DNA from 2 places in the Kluyvera sp. 142486 genome. Region 2 is predicted to be linked to the other one. Evidence: predicted binding sites of a transcription regulator. Region 2 holds the regulator's gene; the other holds the start of a gene.
The links. The regulator PurR, encoded in region 2, represses purine synthesis genes. The targets are predictions, from matches to a motif close to CANGCAAACGTTTGCNTG.
Positions count from the first base shown of each region.

Region 1: the regulator PurR is predicted to act here: its motif matches at 5,896-5,913, upstream of ACLGE8_RS05680 (nucleobase:cation symporter-2 family protein).

Region 1 is NZ_JBKHUI010000003.1:333,808-341,663, reverse strand. It holds gene ACLGE8_RS05695 (glycoside-pentoside-hexuronide family transporter) at 1-112, shown strand, start outside; gene yicI (alpha-xylosidase) at 124-2,442, shown strand; gene ACLGE8_RS05685 (AsmA family protein) at 2,655-4,331, opposite strand; gene ACLGE8_RS05680 (nucleobase:cation symporter-2 family protein) at 4,451-5,842, opposite strand; gene gltS (sodium/glutamate symporter) at 6,126-7,328, shown strand; gene glpK (glycerol kinase GlpK) at 7,456-7,856, opposite strand, start outside.
Region 2 is NZ_JBKHUI010000001.1:303,909-311,764, reverse strand. It holds gene ACLGE8_RS01545 (riboflavin synthase subunit alpha) at 1-344, shown strand, start outside; gene cfa (cyclopropane fatty acyl phospholipid synthase) at 388-1,536, opposite strand; gene punC (purine nucleoside transporter PunC) at 1,834-3,027, opposite strand; gene punR (DNA-binding transcriptional activator PunR) at 3,141-4,052, shown strand; gene purR (HTH-type transcriptional repressor PurR) at 4,071-5,096, opposite strand; gene ACLGE8_RS01520 (YnhF family membrane protein) at 5,391-5,480, shown strand; gene ACLGE8_RS01515 (MFS transporter) at 5,641-6,807, shown strand; gene sodB (superoxide dismutase [Fe]) at 6,889-7,470, opposite strand; gene ACLGE8_RS01505 (C40 family peptidase) at 7,594-7,856, opposite strand, start outside.

The DNA of each region.
Region 1 (7,856 bases), on a different contig from region 2:
CACCCTGAAAACGCCGTTCCTGGTCAAGATGATGGCCGAACTGGCGAGCGGTGCGCACCGCACTCAGCAGGATTTTGAAAACGTATCTATGAAACAATCTCTCGGGAATTAAGAGGACGAACTATGAAGATCAGTGATGGAAACTGGATGACCCAACCGGGTCTCAACTTAATTCATCCTGTCCAGGTGTTTGATGTTGAACAGCATGGGAATGAAATGGTGGTGTACGTGGCGCCGCGCGATGTGCGGGAACGTACATGGCAGCTGGACACGCCGATGTTCACCATTCGCTTTTTCTCTCCTCAGGAAGGGGTGGTTGGCGTGCGCATCGAGCACTTCCAGGGCGCGCTGGATAAAGGCCCGCACTACCCGCTGAACGTGCTGAAAGATGTGAAGGTACAAATCCAGAACACTGCCGAGTTTGCCGAGCTGAAAAGCGGCAACCTGAGCGTGCGCGTCACCAAAGGGGAGTTCTGGTCGCTGGACTTCCTGCGTAACGGCGTCCGCATTACTGGCAGCCAGCTGAAAAATAACGGCTACGTGCAGGACAGCAACGACGACCGCAACTACATGTTCGAGCGTCTGGACCTCGGCGTAGGTGAAACCGTGTACGGCCTCGGCGAGCGCTTTACCGCGCTGGTGCGCAATGGCCAGAACGTGGAAACCTGGAACCGCGACGGCGGCACCAGCACCGAACAGTCCTACAAAAATATTCCGTTCTACCTGACCAACCGCGGCTACGGCGTGCTGGTGAATCACCCGGAAAACGTCTCCTTTGAGATTGGCTCTGAGAAAGTCTCCAAGGTGCAGTTCAGCGTCGAAGGCGAGCATCTGGAATACTTCGTTATCGACGGCCCAACACCGAAAGAGGTGTTGAACCGCTATACCCAGTTCACCGGCCGCCCGGCGCTGCCGCCGGCCTGGTCCTTCGGCCTGTGGCTGACCACCTCGTTCACCACCAACTACGACGAAGCAACGGTCAACAGCTTTATCGATGGCATGGCGGAACGCGACCTGCCGCTGCACGTCTTCCACTTCGACTGCTTCTGGATGAAAGCCTTCCAGTGGTGCGACTTCGAGTGGGACCCGGTGACCTTCCCGGACCCGAAAGGCATGATCCAGCGCCTGAAAGACAAAGGGCTGAAGGTCTGCGTGTGGATTAACCCGTACATCGGCCAGAAATCCCCGGTCTTCCAGGAGCTGAAAGAAAAAGGCTACCTGCTCAAACGCCCGGATGGTTCGGTCTGGCAGTGGGATAAATGGCAGCCGGGCCTGGCGATTTATGACTTCACCAACCCGGAAGCCTGCCAGTGGTACGCCGACAAGCTGAAAGGCCTGGTGGAGATGGGCGTCGACTGCTTCAAAACCGACTTCGGCGAGCGCATCCCGACCGACGTGCGTTGGTTCAACGACGCCGACCCGCAGAAAATGCACAACCACTACGCCTACATCTACAACGAGCTGGTGTGGAACGTACTTAAAGAGAACCTCGGCGAGAAAGAAGCGGTGCTGTTTGCCCGTTCCGCTTCAGTGGGCGCGCAACAGTTCCCGGTGCACTGGGGCGGCGACTGCTACGCCAACTACGAATCCATGGCGGAAAGCCTGCGCGGCGGCCTGTCTATCGGCCTGTCCGGCTTTGGTTTCTGGAGCCACGATATTGGCGGCTTCGAAAACACCGCCCCGGCGGATGTCTACAAGCGCTGGTGCGCCTTCGGCCTCTTCTCCAGCCATAGCCGTCTGCACGGCAGCAAATCCTACCGTGTGCCATGGGCGTACGACGAAGAGTCCTGCGACGTGGTGCGCTACTTCACTGAAATGAAGTGCCGCATGATGCCGTACCTGTACCGTCAGGCGGCGCTGGCCAACGAGCAGGGCACGCCGATGCTGCGCGCCATGATGCTGGAATTCCCGGACGACCCGGCGTGCGACTACCTCGACCGTCAGTATATGCTCGGCGACTCTCTGGCAGTAGCGCCGGTGTTCACTGAAGCGGGCGATGTGCAGTTCTATCTGCCGGAAGGCCGCTGGACGCACCTGTGGCACAACGACGAGGTTCAGGGCAGCCGCTGGCATAAACAGCAGCATGACTTTATGAGCCTGCCGGTGTACGTGCGTGACAACACCCTGCTGGCGCTGGGCAACAATAGCCAGGTGCCGAACTACGCCTGGCATGAAGGGACCGCGTTCCAGTTGTTCCATCTGGAAGACGGTCGCCAGGCGGTGTGTGAAGTGCCAGCGCAGGACGGTTCGGTTATCTACACGCTGACCGCGAAACGTCAGGGTAATGTGATTACCGTGACGGGCAACGGCAAGGCGAGCGGCTGGACCCTGTGTCTGCGCAACATCCAGCAGGTGGCTGGCGTGCAGGGCGGGGCGCAGGCGGGCAATGAGCTAGGCGTGGTGGTGACGGCGCAGGGGAATGAGCTGGTGATTACGCTGTAGTATTGAGGGGGCCCTCTCACCCTAACCCTCTCCCCACGGGGGAGAGGGGACCGATGGTGCGGCTAGCATGTTTGGTTTTCTCCCTCGCCCCTTTGGGGAGAGGGCCGGGGTGAGGGGAGCCCCAGCACGATCTCTTTGTAGCCCGGCCAGGCGCAGCGCCGCCGGGGCGGCTCCTAGCCAACCCCGGGGTCGGCGTAAACGCCTCGCCCGGGCTACTTAATCATGCCGCCCTGCATCTGCTGGGTCACTTCCTGTTTATCCATATTCACCGCATGCAGCTGCCCGTTCACCGTTGGTTTCAGCGGCGCATTCGCCTGCACATTCCCGCTCGCCGTCAGCTGAACATTCCCGTCGCCGGTAATCGGCAGCGCGGGCCATCCCCATTGTTGGAGCACGTTCAACGGCACGCCGCGGCCGTTCAGCGTCACGCTGGTCTGGCGATGCGGCTGCTGTGCCACGGTGGCGGTGGCTTCCAGAATGCCTTTTTCGGTAAAGGCGCTCAGTTCGGTGATATTAACGTTCGAAGCATCGGCATTCAGCGTCATGGATGGGCGACGTACGTCAACGCGGTTAAAGGTTGCCGCCGCGCCGTTCAGCGTCGCGCTGCCGCCCCAGATGCCCCACTGGCGGTTTTTCGCCAGCTGCAGGTTGGCACCGTAGCCGTCCAGCGCGGTGACCTGCCACGGGAAGTCCGGGTTGATATCAATCACCAGGTTGCGGCTGGCGCCAAATTTCTTCAGCGTTACGCTTTGCAGCCACGGCGGCAGCTGCTCCATCCACAGCGTCTTCCAGTTCTCCGGCAGCGTATATTCCAGCCCGGCGAAAACCGCGTCGTCCAGCACCAGTGCGTTACCGGCGCGCAGCCAGTTGCCGGAACTGCGCACCATGCCGCCTTCCCAGCGCGAGGTGAACTGGCGCAGCGCAATGCCCTGCGGTGAGAATTCGGCGTTGAGGATTGGGTCGAGCAGATGCAACGAGCCGTAGATAAACTCGCTGGCATTCATCGAGATTTTGCCGTCCTCGCTCTGCCAGCCGCCCTGGCTGAGAGTCAGGTTGCGCAAGTTGAGGTCGAGGTCGGTGACTGCCCAGTCCGGGCCCTGCAGGCGCGCGTCGGTAATGTCCAGCCGACCAATCTGCAGCGATGGCACGGTGGTCAGCGGGGCCAGGAAATCGAGCAGCGACTTGTCGCTCTGCATGCGGATGTCGTTAAGACGCAGATTATCCACCACCCAACTGCCGTCGCTGTTGCGCCGTGCATTGCCTGTGAGCGAGCCGCGTGCCATATCCGCGCCGACGGTAGTCAAGGTGACCTCACCGTTATCGAGCGAGCCTTCAATCAATGCGTTGGTGGCCGGTACGCCGTTCAGCGATAACGAGCCTGCGCTCATCTGAATCTGGGCTTTGGTGCCCAGCACGTTGCCTGCTACCGGTGCCCACGGCATCACGCCGCCGGAGACGCGCTGGGCGCTCAGTTCCCAGCCGGTTTCCGGGCTGTTCAGCGCCATATTGCTTAGCTGTAGACGGTCTGCGGCAAACGGCAGCGGCGCGGTGGAAGGGGACAGATTCAGCGTGCCGTCCTGCAATAGAATGGTATCGACGTGCAGCGGGTCGGTTATCTGGCGCGAACTCAGACCGATATCCACCGCTTTGGCGACCAGCGTCGCGGGCTTGCCGTCGCGGCCAAAGGTGACGTTTTTCAGCAGGATATGTGAAGGCGAAGAGAAGCGATGGTCCATCGCATCAAACGTAATGTGATAGGCGGTGTTATCGCTCAGCCACTGACTAACGTGGCGGGCGCCCCAGCGCGTTTGCAATAAAAAATAAAAGGCAACGATCACCACTAACAGGGCGATCAGTAGCCAGATAATGAGCTTTCCAAGAAATTTCATGATCTTCCATCCTGTGAATGGCACATAAACCTGTTATGCATGATTTATATGCAATGCTCAAGCTGGGAATCGTATTATTCGATGTCAGCGGCAGTGGCGAAACCACTGCCGCGGAGGGATTACGCTTTTTCCGGCGGGAAGACCAGGTTGAGGATAATCGCGGTGATACCGCCGGCGGCGATGCCGGAGGAGAGCAGGTTTTTCAGCCAGTCCGGCGCAAACTGCAGGATTTGCGGCTGCTGGGAAACGCCCAGGCCGACGGCCAGCGACAGCGCGATAATCAGAATCGCACGGCGGTTCAGCGGCTCGCGGGAGACGATACGCACGCCGGAAGCGGCGATGGTCCCGAACATCACCAGCGTTGCGCCGCCGAGCACCGGCTCAGGGATATGCTGCACAAAGCCGCTTACCGCTGGGAACAGGCCGAGCACGATCAGCATCAGCGCCACCACAAAGCCCACGTAGCGGCTGGCAACGCCGGTCAGCTGAATCACGCCGTTGTTCTGCCCGAAGCAGGAGTTGGGGAAGGTGTTGAACACCGCTGAGACGCAAGAGTTCAGGCCGTTTGCCAGCACGCCGCCTTTCAGGCGCTTCATATAGACCGGGCCGGAAACCGGCTGCTCGGAAACGTCAGAGGTGGCGGTGATATCGCCAATGGTCTCGAGCGAGGTAATCATAAACACCAGCATCAGCGGCAGCAGCAGGCTCCAGTCGATGCCTAAGCCGTAGTACAGCGGCGTCGGGATGGTGATCAGGCTGCTGTTCGCGGGAGCAGCGTTCTCCGGCAGCATGCCGAGGAACCACGCCATCAGGTAGCCTGCCGCCATGGCGATCACCAAAGAGGCGATGCGCAGGTACGGGTTACGCTGGCGGTTAAGCAGAATAATGATAGCCAGCACGATCCCTGCCAGCAGCAGGTTTTTTGGCGCGCCAAAGGTGTGGTCTGCCATCGCCGCGTAGCCACCGCCGATGGAGGTCAGGCCGACCTGAATCAGCGACAGGCCGATAATCATTACCACCACGCCGGAGACCAGCGGCGTAATCACGCGGCGCGCCAGGTGCAGTACGCGGGAGATAACCATCTCGGTGCAGCTCGCCAGCATCAGGGTGCCGAACAGCGCCGCCATCATCGTTGGCACGTCCGCGCCGCCAGTTTTCAGCGCCGTGCCGCCCATAATCAGCGGGGCGACGAAGTTGAAGCTGGTGCCCTGAATCGACAACAGGCCGGAACCCACCGGACCCCAGGCTTTAATCTGAATGATGGACGCCACGCCGGAGGCAAATAACGACATGCTGATGATGTGCTGAGTGTCTTCGGCTGGTAGGCCAAGCGCCTGACAGATGAGCAGCGCGGGGGTGATCACCGCGACAAACATCGCCAGCAGATGCTGGAACGCCGCAAACAGCGTCTGCGCCAGCGGCGGACGATCTTCCAGTCGATAGATTAATTCGCTGTTTTGCGTATGCGCAATCGGTTGCGCATCGGCTTGATCGAGTGTGTTAGAAGACATCTCAGAGGTAATCCCGTGGTGGAAAAGTGGCGATTTTAGCGGACTGGTTGGTAAAAGCAAACGGTTGCTTTCACTGATGGCAAATTATTGCGGAAAATAACCGTGAAAAGTGAGAGGGTTTAACCCGGTAAGTTAACGAAAATGATGACAAATAATACGTTTTTCTATCATTGAACGACCTTTCTTGCTTACACTTTGGACCAACGTCTCATGAGGAGGCGTGGACGACATGGGAAATTGGTCGCGTGTGAATGAATCATGCGTTTAGTCAGGAGCTGCATTTATGTTTCATCTCGATACTTTATCGACGCTCGTTGCCGCAACGCTGGTGTTGCTGCTAGGACGTAAACTGGTTCAGAGCGTTCCCTTCCTTAAGAAATACACTATCCCCGAGCCCGTTGCGGGCGGCCTGCTGGTGGCGCTGGCGCTGCTGGTGCTGAAAAAAAGCATGGGCTGGGAAATCGACTTCGATATGAGCCTGAAGGACCCGCTGATGCTGGCGTTCTTCGCCACTATCGGCCTTAACGCCAATATCGCCAGCCTGCGTTCGGGCGGCAAGGTTGTCGGGACGTTCCTGATTGTGGTCGTTGGCCTGCTGCTGCTGCAAAACGCACTGGGCATCGGTATGGCGAAGCTGTTAGGGCTCGACCCGCTGATGGGGCTGCTGGCGGGGTCGATTACCCTCTCCGGCGGACACGGCACCGGGGCGGCGTGGAGCAAGCTGTTTATCGAACGCTATGGCTTTGAAAACGCGACAGAAGTGGCGATGGCCTGTGCCACCTTCGGGCTGGTGCTCGGCGGCCTGATTGGCGGGCCGGTGGCGCGCTATCTGGTGAAACACTCGTCATCACCGGACGGTACGCCGGACGATCTGGAAGTGCCGACGGCGTTCGAAAAGCCGGACGTGGGCCGCAGCATCACCTCGTTGGTGCTGATTGAGACCATTGCGCTTATCGCCATCTGTTTGACGCTGGGTAAAGTGATTGCGCAACAGCTCGCTGATACGGCGCTGGAGCTGCCAACGTTCGTCTGCGTGCTGTTTGTCGGGGTGATCCTCAGCAACGGCCTGGCGCTGATGGGCTTCTATCGTGTCTTTGATCGCGCGGTTTCCGTCTTAGGTAACGTCAGCCTGTCGCTGTTCCTGGCGATGGCGCTGATGAGCCTCAAGCTGTGGGAACTGGCGGATCTGGCGCTGCCGATGATTGTGATTCTGGCGGTGCAGACCGTGGCGATGGGGCTGTATGCCATTTTCGTCACCTACCGTTTGATGGGCAAAAACTACGATGCGGCGGTGCTGGCGGCGGGTCACTGCGGCTTTGGCCTTGGCGCAACGCCAACGGCGATTGCCAATATGCAGGCGATTACCGAGCGTTTCGGGCCATCACATATGGCGTTTCTGGTGGTGCCGATGGTGGGGGCGTTCTTTATTGATATCGTCAATGCGCTGGTGATTAAGCTGTATTTGATGTTGCCGATATTTGGCTGAAATAAAAATGCCGGAGGTAATCTCCGGCATTTTTTTGCCTGATGGCGCTACGCTTATCAGGCCTACAAACGGATGCCGTTCGGTTCCCTCTCCCTTAAAAAGGGAGAGGGGGCATACCGTGCGATACTTACCCTTCGTGATCTTCCCACGCTAACGCGCGTTTCACCGCTTTCTGCCAGCCGCTGTAGCGGTAGTTACGTTCGGTGGTTTCAATCCCCGGACGGAACTCGCGCTCAATCACCGCTTTCTCCTGCAGCTCATCCAGGTTCTGCCAGAAGCCGACCGCCAGCCCGGCCAGGTAGGCCGCGCCGAGCGCTGTGACTTCACGCACTTCTGGACGCTCAACGCGAGTGCCAAGAATGTCGGACTGGAACTGCATCAGGAAGTTGTTGGCGACCGCGCCGCCGTCTACACGCAGGGCGTGCAGACGAATGCCGGAGTCGGCCTGCATTGCTTCCAGCACGTCACGGGTCTGGTAGGCGATGGATTCCAGCGTAGCGCGAATAATGTGGTTCGAGTTCACGCCGC
Region 2 (7,856 bases):
TGTCGGGTCATATTATGACCACGGCGGAAGTGTCTAAAATTCTGACCTCTGAAAACAATAAGCAGATCTGGTTTAAAATTCAGGACCCGACGCTGATGAAATATGTCCTGTATAAGGGCTTTATCGGTATCGATGGTATCAGCCTGACGGTCGGTGAAGTGACTGCCACGCGTTTCTGCGTCCACCTGATCCCGGAAACGCTGGATCGCACTACGCTTGGCAAAAAACGTCTTGGCGATCGCGTGAATATTGAAATCGACCCGCAAACGCAGGCGGTTGTCGACACCGTTGAGCGCGTGATGGCGGCAAAAGAAGCGGCAGCGCAGCAGGCTGCGGCGGAATAAGCATAAAAAAGCCCGGGGCGTTCCGCTCCGGGCTTTTTTGTTTTTAACGGGCGACGCGCAAACCGCTCTCGACGCCGCGCGAGAACATCACCTGCCAGAGCTGAATATCTCGCGCACGGAAAGCACCCGCGCAGGCGTTGAGATAGTAGCTAAACATACGTTTGAATCGTTCAGAATAGTTGTCCGCGATTTCCGGCCAGCATTCGAGGAAGCGTTCATGCCATGCCATCAACGTTGTATCGTAGTCAGCGCCAAAGTTATGCCAGTCTTCCATCACAAAGTGGGGTTCGCTGGCGTGCGCAATCTGGCGTACTGAGGGTAAACAGCCATTCGGAAAGATGTATTTGTTGATCCAGGGATCGACGTTATTGTCCGTACGCTTCGAGCCGATAGTGTGCAGTAAAAACAGTCCGTCGGGCTTCAGGTTTCTGTCGACGACGGAAAAATAGGTGTCATAGTTTTTCGGACCAACGTGCTCAAACATGCCGACGGAGACAATACGGTCAAACTGGTCGTTAAGGTCGCGGTAATCCTGCAGCAGGATCTCGACGTCCAGCCCTTCGCAGCGGGCCTGGGCCATTTTTTGCTGTTCTGCCGAAATAGTGACGCCTTTAACGCTGACGCCGTAATTTTTTGCCATGAACGCCGCCAGACCACCCCAGCCGCAGCCGATGTCCAGCACGCGCATTCCGGGCTGTAACTGCAATTTCTGACAGATGAGATCAAGCTTGGCCTGCTGCGCCTCTTCAAGCGTTTCGGCGTCTTTCCAGTAACCGCAGGAGTATTGCATATAGGGGTCTAGCATGCGGCTAAAGAGATCGTTACCCAGGTCGTAATGTTCTTTACCGACCTGCCAGGCACGCTTGCGGCTTTGCAAATTAAACAGACGCGCAGCGGCAATGCGAAGCGTGTCTTTAATATGGTGAGGGAGTTGCGTTTCTAATCCGGCGCGTAGCACCTTGTCGAAGAAGATATCCAGACGATCGCATTCCCACCAACCGTCCATATAACTTTCGCCAAGTCCCAGCGAACCTTCTTGTAACACGCGTTTAAACAACCGAGGATTTCTGACTTGTATATCGCAGGGAGCATTGCCGTTTACTTCAATGCCTGCGCGGCCTAGCAGCTCGCTGACAATACGATACCAGTCGTCATCCGGTACACTAACTTCTTCTATACACGATGAGCTCATAGCTTCTCCATCCCGACCTGATGATCAGAACCTTAAAACAGCGTAGACGCTTTTTTTGGGTTTGTGAGAAATCTCACGAAATTCGTGAGCCTGCTATCCGACGTAGCACAGAGGAAGGGAAGAATCCCTTGCCGAAAGCCAATCCATGGTTCAACGGGAAGCTATCCTGCTCCCGCTTAATAAGTTCAATCTATATTATTTATGTGATGCGGATCCAGTATAGGACGCTAAGATTGTTGATTCAACTAAAAATCTTAGCGTCCTAATCATTTTCTGAGATATTGATATGAGTGATATTTAGGCGTGAGAAGCGGCGTGTTCCATTTCACGTTCAGCGCGACGAGCGGCTAACTGCATCCAGTAGCCGATGCCTGCGAGCAGCACGGTAACCAGCATCACGCTGGTGGTGGTCAGCAGCGGCGTGGCAATCAGCGTGGATACCGCAAGGCTTGCCAGGAAACACAGCCCTAACTGCAGCGTGTTTTGCAATGCAGCGGCGCGGCCCGTTGCCTGTGGGAAGGGCTTCAGCGCCTGAGCGACGACGATTGGGTAAATCGCCCCGTTTGCAATGGCCATCACGCAGAACGGAATCAGCAGGGCGGTTAACGATGCGTTTTCCGCCAGACCCACGGCCCAGGTACCCACCACGCTCAGCGCGTAGATGACCAGCAGCCACGGCAGCATCTGAGCGCCACGCCATTTTTGCAGCGCGGCGCGACAGCCGTAACCGCCAATCAGGAAGGCGATGGTTTGCGGCACATAGCTCAGGCCAATCACCGTCGGGCTGTAGCCCATCTCATGCAGGATAAACGGCGAACCGGTCAGCCAGGCGAAGAAGCTCGCCGAGCAGGCAGCGTAAATCAGCACGTTGCCGCGGTAATCTTTACTGCGCAGCAGGCGCATAAAGGTCAGCTTTTCTTCGCTGGTGGCGATTTTTTTGTGCGCAGGCTTGAGGCGGAACGCCGGAAGCATCAGCACCAGGGTAATGATAAACAGCGTGGCAAAGATGGCCTGCCAGTCAAAGTGCGCCAGCAGCCAGCTACCCAGCAGCGGGGCGAGCGCCGGAGAGAGCCCAACCAGCGGCATGATGGTGGCAAAAATGCGGTTGGTACGCTGGGCCGGATAGTAATCGGTCACCATCGCCTGCCAGGTCACCGCCGCGGCGCAGACGCCAACGGCCTGAACAAAGCGCAGCACCAGCAGCGTGGTGCCATCGCGCACCCACAGCATGCCAATGCAGCCGATAGCGAAAATGGTTAACCCGGATAGCAGAATCGGCTTGCGACCGTAGCGATCTGACAGCGGCCCCCAGAGGAGCTGCGCGACGGCAAAACCGGCCAGGAACAGGCTGAGACTTGCGCTTACGGCTGATGCCGGCGTCTGCAGGTCTTCCTGAATGGCGGCAAAGGCGGGGAGATACATATCGGTAGCCAGAAAGCCCAATACGCTCAGCCCCGCGAGCCAGACTAAAAATCCTTTCCCAGGTTGCATTAATTTCGCCCTTTTTATCATGAATAAACGATGCCGCTGAGTGTAGAGAGTGCATAACGGCTTGTGAAACGCTAATATTTGAGTCATGGATTCAAAATATTTGAAGGCATAAAATGTGGTCTGAATATTCTCTGGAGGTGGTTGATGCGGTGGCGCGCAACGGCAGCTTTAGCGCTGCGGCGCAGGAGCTTCATCGCGTGCCTTCTGCGGTCAGCTATACGGTGCGTCAACTTGAAGAATGGTTGGCAGTACCGCTGTTCGGACGTCGTCATCGGGACGTTGAACTTACCCCGGCTGGAGCCTGGTTTTTGAAAGAGGGCAGGTCTGTTATCAAAAAAATGCAGATCACCCGTCAGCAGTGCCAGCAAATCGCCAACGGCTGGCGAGGGCAGTTGGCGATTGCCGTCGATAATATCGTGAAGCCGCAGCGAACCCGGCAGTTGATTGTCGATTTCTACCGTCACTTTAGCGACGTGGAGTTGATTGTTTACCAGGAAGTGTTCAACGGCGTTTGGGATGCGCTGGCCGATGGTCGCGTAGAGTTGGCGATTGGCGCCACCCAGGCGATCCCGGTCGGTGGTCGCTTCGCGTTCCGCGATATGGGGATGCTCAACTGGCACTGCGTGGTGGCGAGTACCCATCCGCTGGCACAGATGGAAGGCCCGCTCAGCGATGATGTGTTGCGCAACTGGCCGTCGCTGGTGCGTGAAGATACCTCGCGATCGTTACCGAAGCGAACGACCTGGCTGCTCGATAACCAGAAGCGAGTGGTGGTGCCGGACTGGGCCTCATCGGAAACCTGTATCTCGGCGGGGCTTTGTGCGGCGATGGTGCCGGGGCATCTGGCGCAGCCATGGCTGGATAGCGGGGCATGGGTGGCGCTACAGCTTGAGAACCCCTTCCCGGATGCCGCCTGTTGCCTGACGTGGCAGCAAAGCGAAGCGTCGCCGGCGTTAAGCTGGCTGCTGGAATATCTGGGGGATAGCGAGACGTTAAATGAGGAATGGCTGCGGACACCCGAGTAGGGTGTCCGTGGGTAACGCTTAGCGGCGATAGTCGCGGAACGGGCCGTCGGCCACGGAGCGACGTTCGATAAGGCGCGGATGCACCTCAATCGACTGCGAGGTTTCTCGCTTGCTGACGATACGGTCCATCAGCATGTTAAACGCCGTCTCACCAAGCGAATCTTTCGGCTGGTGGATGGTCGTCAGCGCCGGGGTGAAGAAACGTGAGTTGCGCACGTTATCATAGCCGATCAGCGAAATGTCCTGCGGCACGCGCAGACCCATCTCATCCGCGGCGCACAGTGCGCCCATCGCCATAATGTCACCACCGCAGAAGATAGCGGTAGGGCGCGGCTGCTGGGACAGGATCTGCTGCATTGCGCGATAACCCGATTCTGGCTCGAAGTCGCCCTGCACAATCCAGTTCTTTGGTACGTTGATCTGCGCTTCTTCCATCGCTTTCATAAAGCCCGCCAGACGACCTGCGCCGGTGTTGCGCTCTAGTGGGCCAGGGATGACGCCGATATCGCGATGACCGCGCTCAATCAGGTAACGACCGGCGATATAGCCGCCTTCAAAGGCGTTATCGATAACCGAGTCGGTGAAGTCCGCTTTGGCTTCGCCCCAGTCCATCACCACCATCGGGATGTGTCGGTACTCTTCGAGCATCGTCAACAGGGATTCCGGATATTCGGAGCACATGACCAGCAGGCCATCCACGCGCTTTTGCGCCATCATCGACAGGTAGGCGCGCTGTTTTTCCAGGTTGTTCCAGGCGTTGCCCAGAATCAGGGTATAACCTTTCTCAAAGCAGTTTTTCTCAACGGCTTCGATAATTTCGGCAAAGTAGGCCGCTTCGCTGCTGGTTGCCAGCAAACCAATCGATTTGGTGTGGTTCACCTTCAGGCTGCGGGCAACGGCGCTCGGAGAGTAGTGCAACTCTTTGATCGCCGCCCAGACGGCTTCACGCGTCTCCTCGGCGACAAAACGCGTTTTGTTAATTACATGTGATACGGTTGTAGTGGAAACGTTTGCGCGCTTCGCTACATCTTTAATAGTTGCCATTCCATCTCACTCCAGACCCTGGCCTGCCCCTGATAAAATCGAAAGGAAAACGTTTGCCTTCACACACCCTGACGCAATTTTGTGGATTGCGATTCGCCGGGAAAACGATACAGGACGACAGGAGGGGGTCAATGGCCGGTACGCTTATAAATAAGCGTCGAATTTTGACTTATCCTGACGCAAAGTGGAAGAGTAAAAACAAACATCCTGCTAAATCTGTGAAGATTTTTGCGCAATACTGTGTAAAAATGAGCTAGCTCAGTTTTGCTGTAGCGATAAAAAGGAGAAAAGTTGATGAGTACCGAACTTAAGATGTCACTCACCACCACCGTCATTACCCTTGCGCTGATCGTTGCCGCAGGTTTGACTGCTGTACTGCATTAATTCCTCTGCGAGGGGGCACTCGCTCCCTCCTGTCTGATTGTTACCCATTTAGCAATAATCTTTTGCTGTTTTGTACACTTCTGTTTTTATGTGATTGATGTCATGCTTTTGCCCATTATCGACATGCCGCGTCTGTCGTGCGGCTAACCGGAGCATTTGCATGAAAATTAACTTTCCCTTACTGGCGTTAGCCATTGGGGCCTTTGGCATCGGGACGACCGAATTCTCCCCAATGGGTCTCCTGCCGGTGATTGCAAAAGGTGTGGACGTCTCCATTCCCGCAGCCGGGATGCTGATCAGCGCCTATGCCGTAGGGGTGATGGTTGGTGCGCCGCTGATGACGCTGCTGCTTTCACATCGTGCCCGTCGAAACGCCCTGATCTTCCTGATGGCCATTTTTACCCTCGGCAACGTGCTTTCGGCGATGGCGCCGGACTACACCACCCTGATGCTGTCACGTATTATCACCAGCCTTAACCACGGCGCATTCTTCGGCCTTGGCTCCGTTGTTGCTGCAAGCGTGGTGCCGAAGCATAAGCAGGCCAGCGCCGTGGCAACCATGTTTATGGGGCTGACCATTGCCAATATTGGTGGCGTGCCGGCGGCAACCTGGCTTGGCGAAACCATTGGCTGGCGGATGTCTTTCCTGGCAACGGCAGGGCTTGGCATTATTGCCATTCTGGGGCTGTGGTTCTCTCTGCCGAAGGGCGGGGCAGGTGAAAAGCCGGACGTGAAGCGCGAACTCTCAGTGCTAGTGCGCCCGCAGGTGCTGTCGGCACTGCTGACGACCGTGCTTGGCGCGGGGGCGATGTTTACGCTCTATACCTATATTTCACCGGTGCTGCGGACGATAACTCACGCCACGCCAGCCTTTATTACCCTGATGCTGGTGCTGATTGGCGTAGGCTTCTCTATCGGTAACTACCTTGGCGGTAAATTTGCCGACCGTTCGGTAAGCGGTACGCTGAAAGGCTTCCTGCTGCTGCTGATGGCAATCATGCTGGCAATCCCGTTCCTTGCGCAAACGCAGGTGGGCGCGGCATTCAGTATGGTGGTGTGGGGGGCTGCAACCTTTGCGGTGGTGCCGCCGCTGCAAATGCGCGTGATGCGCGTGGCTCACGAAGCGCCGGGTCTTTCTTCCTCGGTGAATATCGGGGCGTTCAACCTGGGTAATGCACTGGGTGCTGTCGCGGGCGGAGCGGTGATCTCCGGTGGTCTGGGTTACAGCTTTGTGCCGGTTATGGGGGCGATGGTTGCCGCGCTGGCGCTGCTGGTGGTATTCCTGAGCGGCCGTTCCCGTGGTGAAGAGGCACTGGCCAGCCAGTAAAAACAAAAACGCAGAAGGGAGACCTTCTGCGTGATACGAGATAACCCGGCGGAGCGTGGCGATGCCGGGTTATTTTTTGGCTTACGCTGCCAGATTTTCAGCCACAAACGCCCAGTTCACCAGAGCCCAGAAGTGCTCCAGATAGTTTGGACGCGCATTGCGGTAGTCGATATAGTAAGCGTGTTCCCACACGTCAACGGTCAGCAGTGGTTTCGCATCGGTGGTCAGCGGGGTTGCCGCGTTAGACGTTGAAACGATAGCCAGAGAACCATCCGCCTTCTTCACAAGCCAGGTCCAGCCCGCACCGAAGTTTTTCACTGCGGCATCGGTGAACTGTGCTTTGAATTCAGCGAAGGAACCAAAGGATTTAGCGATCGCATCAGCGACGGCACCAGTTGGTTCGCCACCGGCATTAGGTGCCAGGCAGTTCCAGTAGAAGGTGTGGTTCCAGACCTGCGCTGCGTTGTTGAACACGCCGCCTTCAGAGGTACGGACGATCTCTTCCAGCGTTTTGCCTTCAAACGCCGTACCTTTGATCAGGTTGTTCAGGTTAGTGACATAGGTCTGGTGGTGTTTGCCGTAATGATACTCCAGGGTTTCCACAGAAATGTGTGGAACAAGAGCGTCTTTGGCATACGGTAATGCAGGTAATTCGAACGACATTGCTACTCTCCTTTATTATATTTGTACACTCAATAACCATGCATTGAGTAGGGATAGAGTAGCAAATTAAAAGGTGAGATAAAAGATAAGCTTACCCCGTTTATTAACAAACGGGGTAAGTGATTAACGAATTGTCTTTGGTGTCACAACGCGGCGGGCGCCGACGTAGTGACGGACCCAATAGTCTTCACTCAGCGACGTTATCTGGATGTCCTGGCCGGTGCGAGGAGACTGAATAAATTTGCCGTTGCCGACGTACACGCCAACGTGATCGGCGGTACCGCGACCCTGAGTGCGGAAGAAGACCAGATCGCCGCTTTCCAGTTCACCACGTTCAACCGGGCGCGCATCGCGCAGGTGGTACATTTCGTTAGCGGTACGTGGAA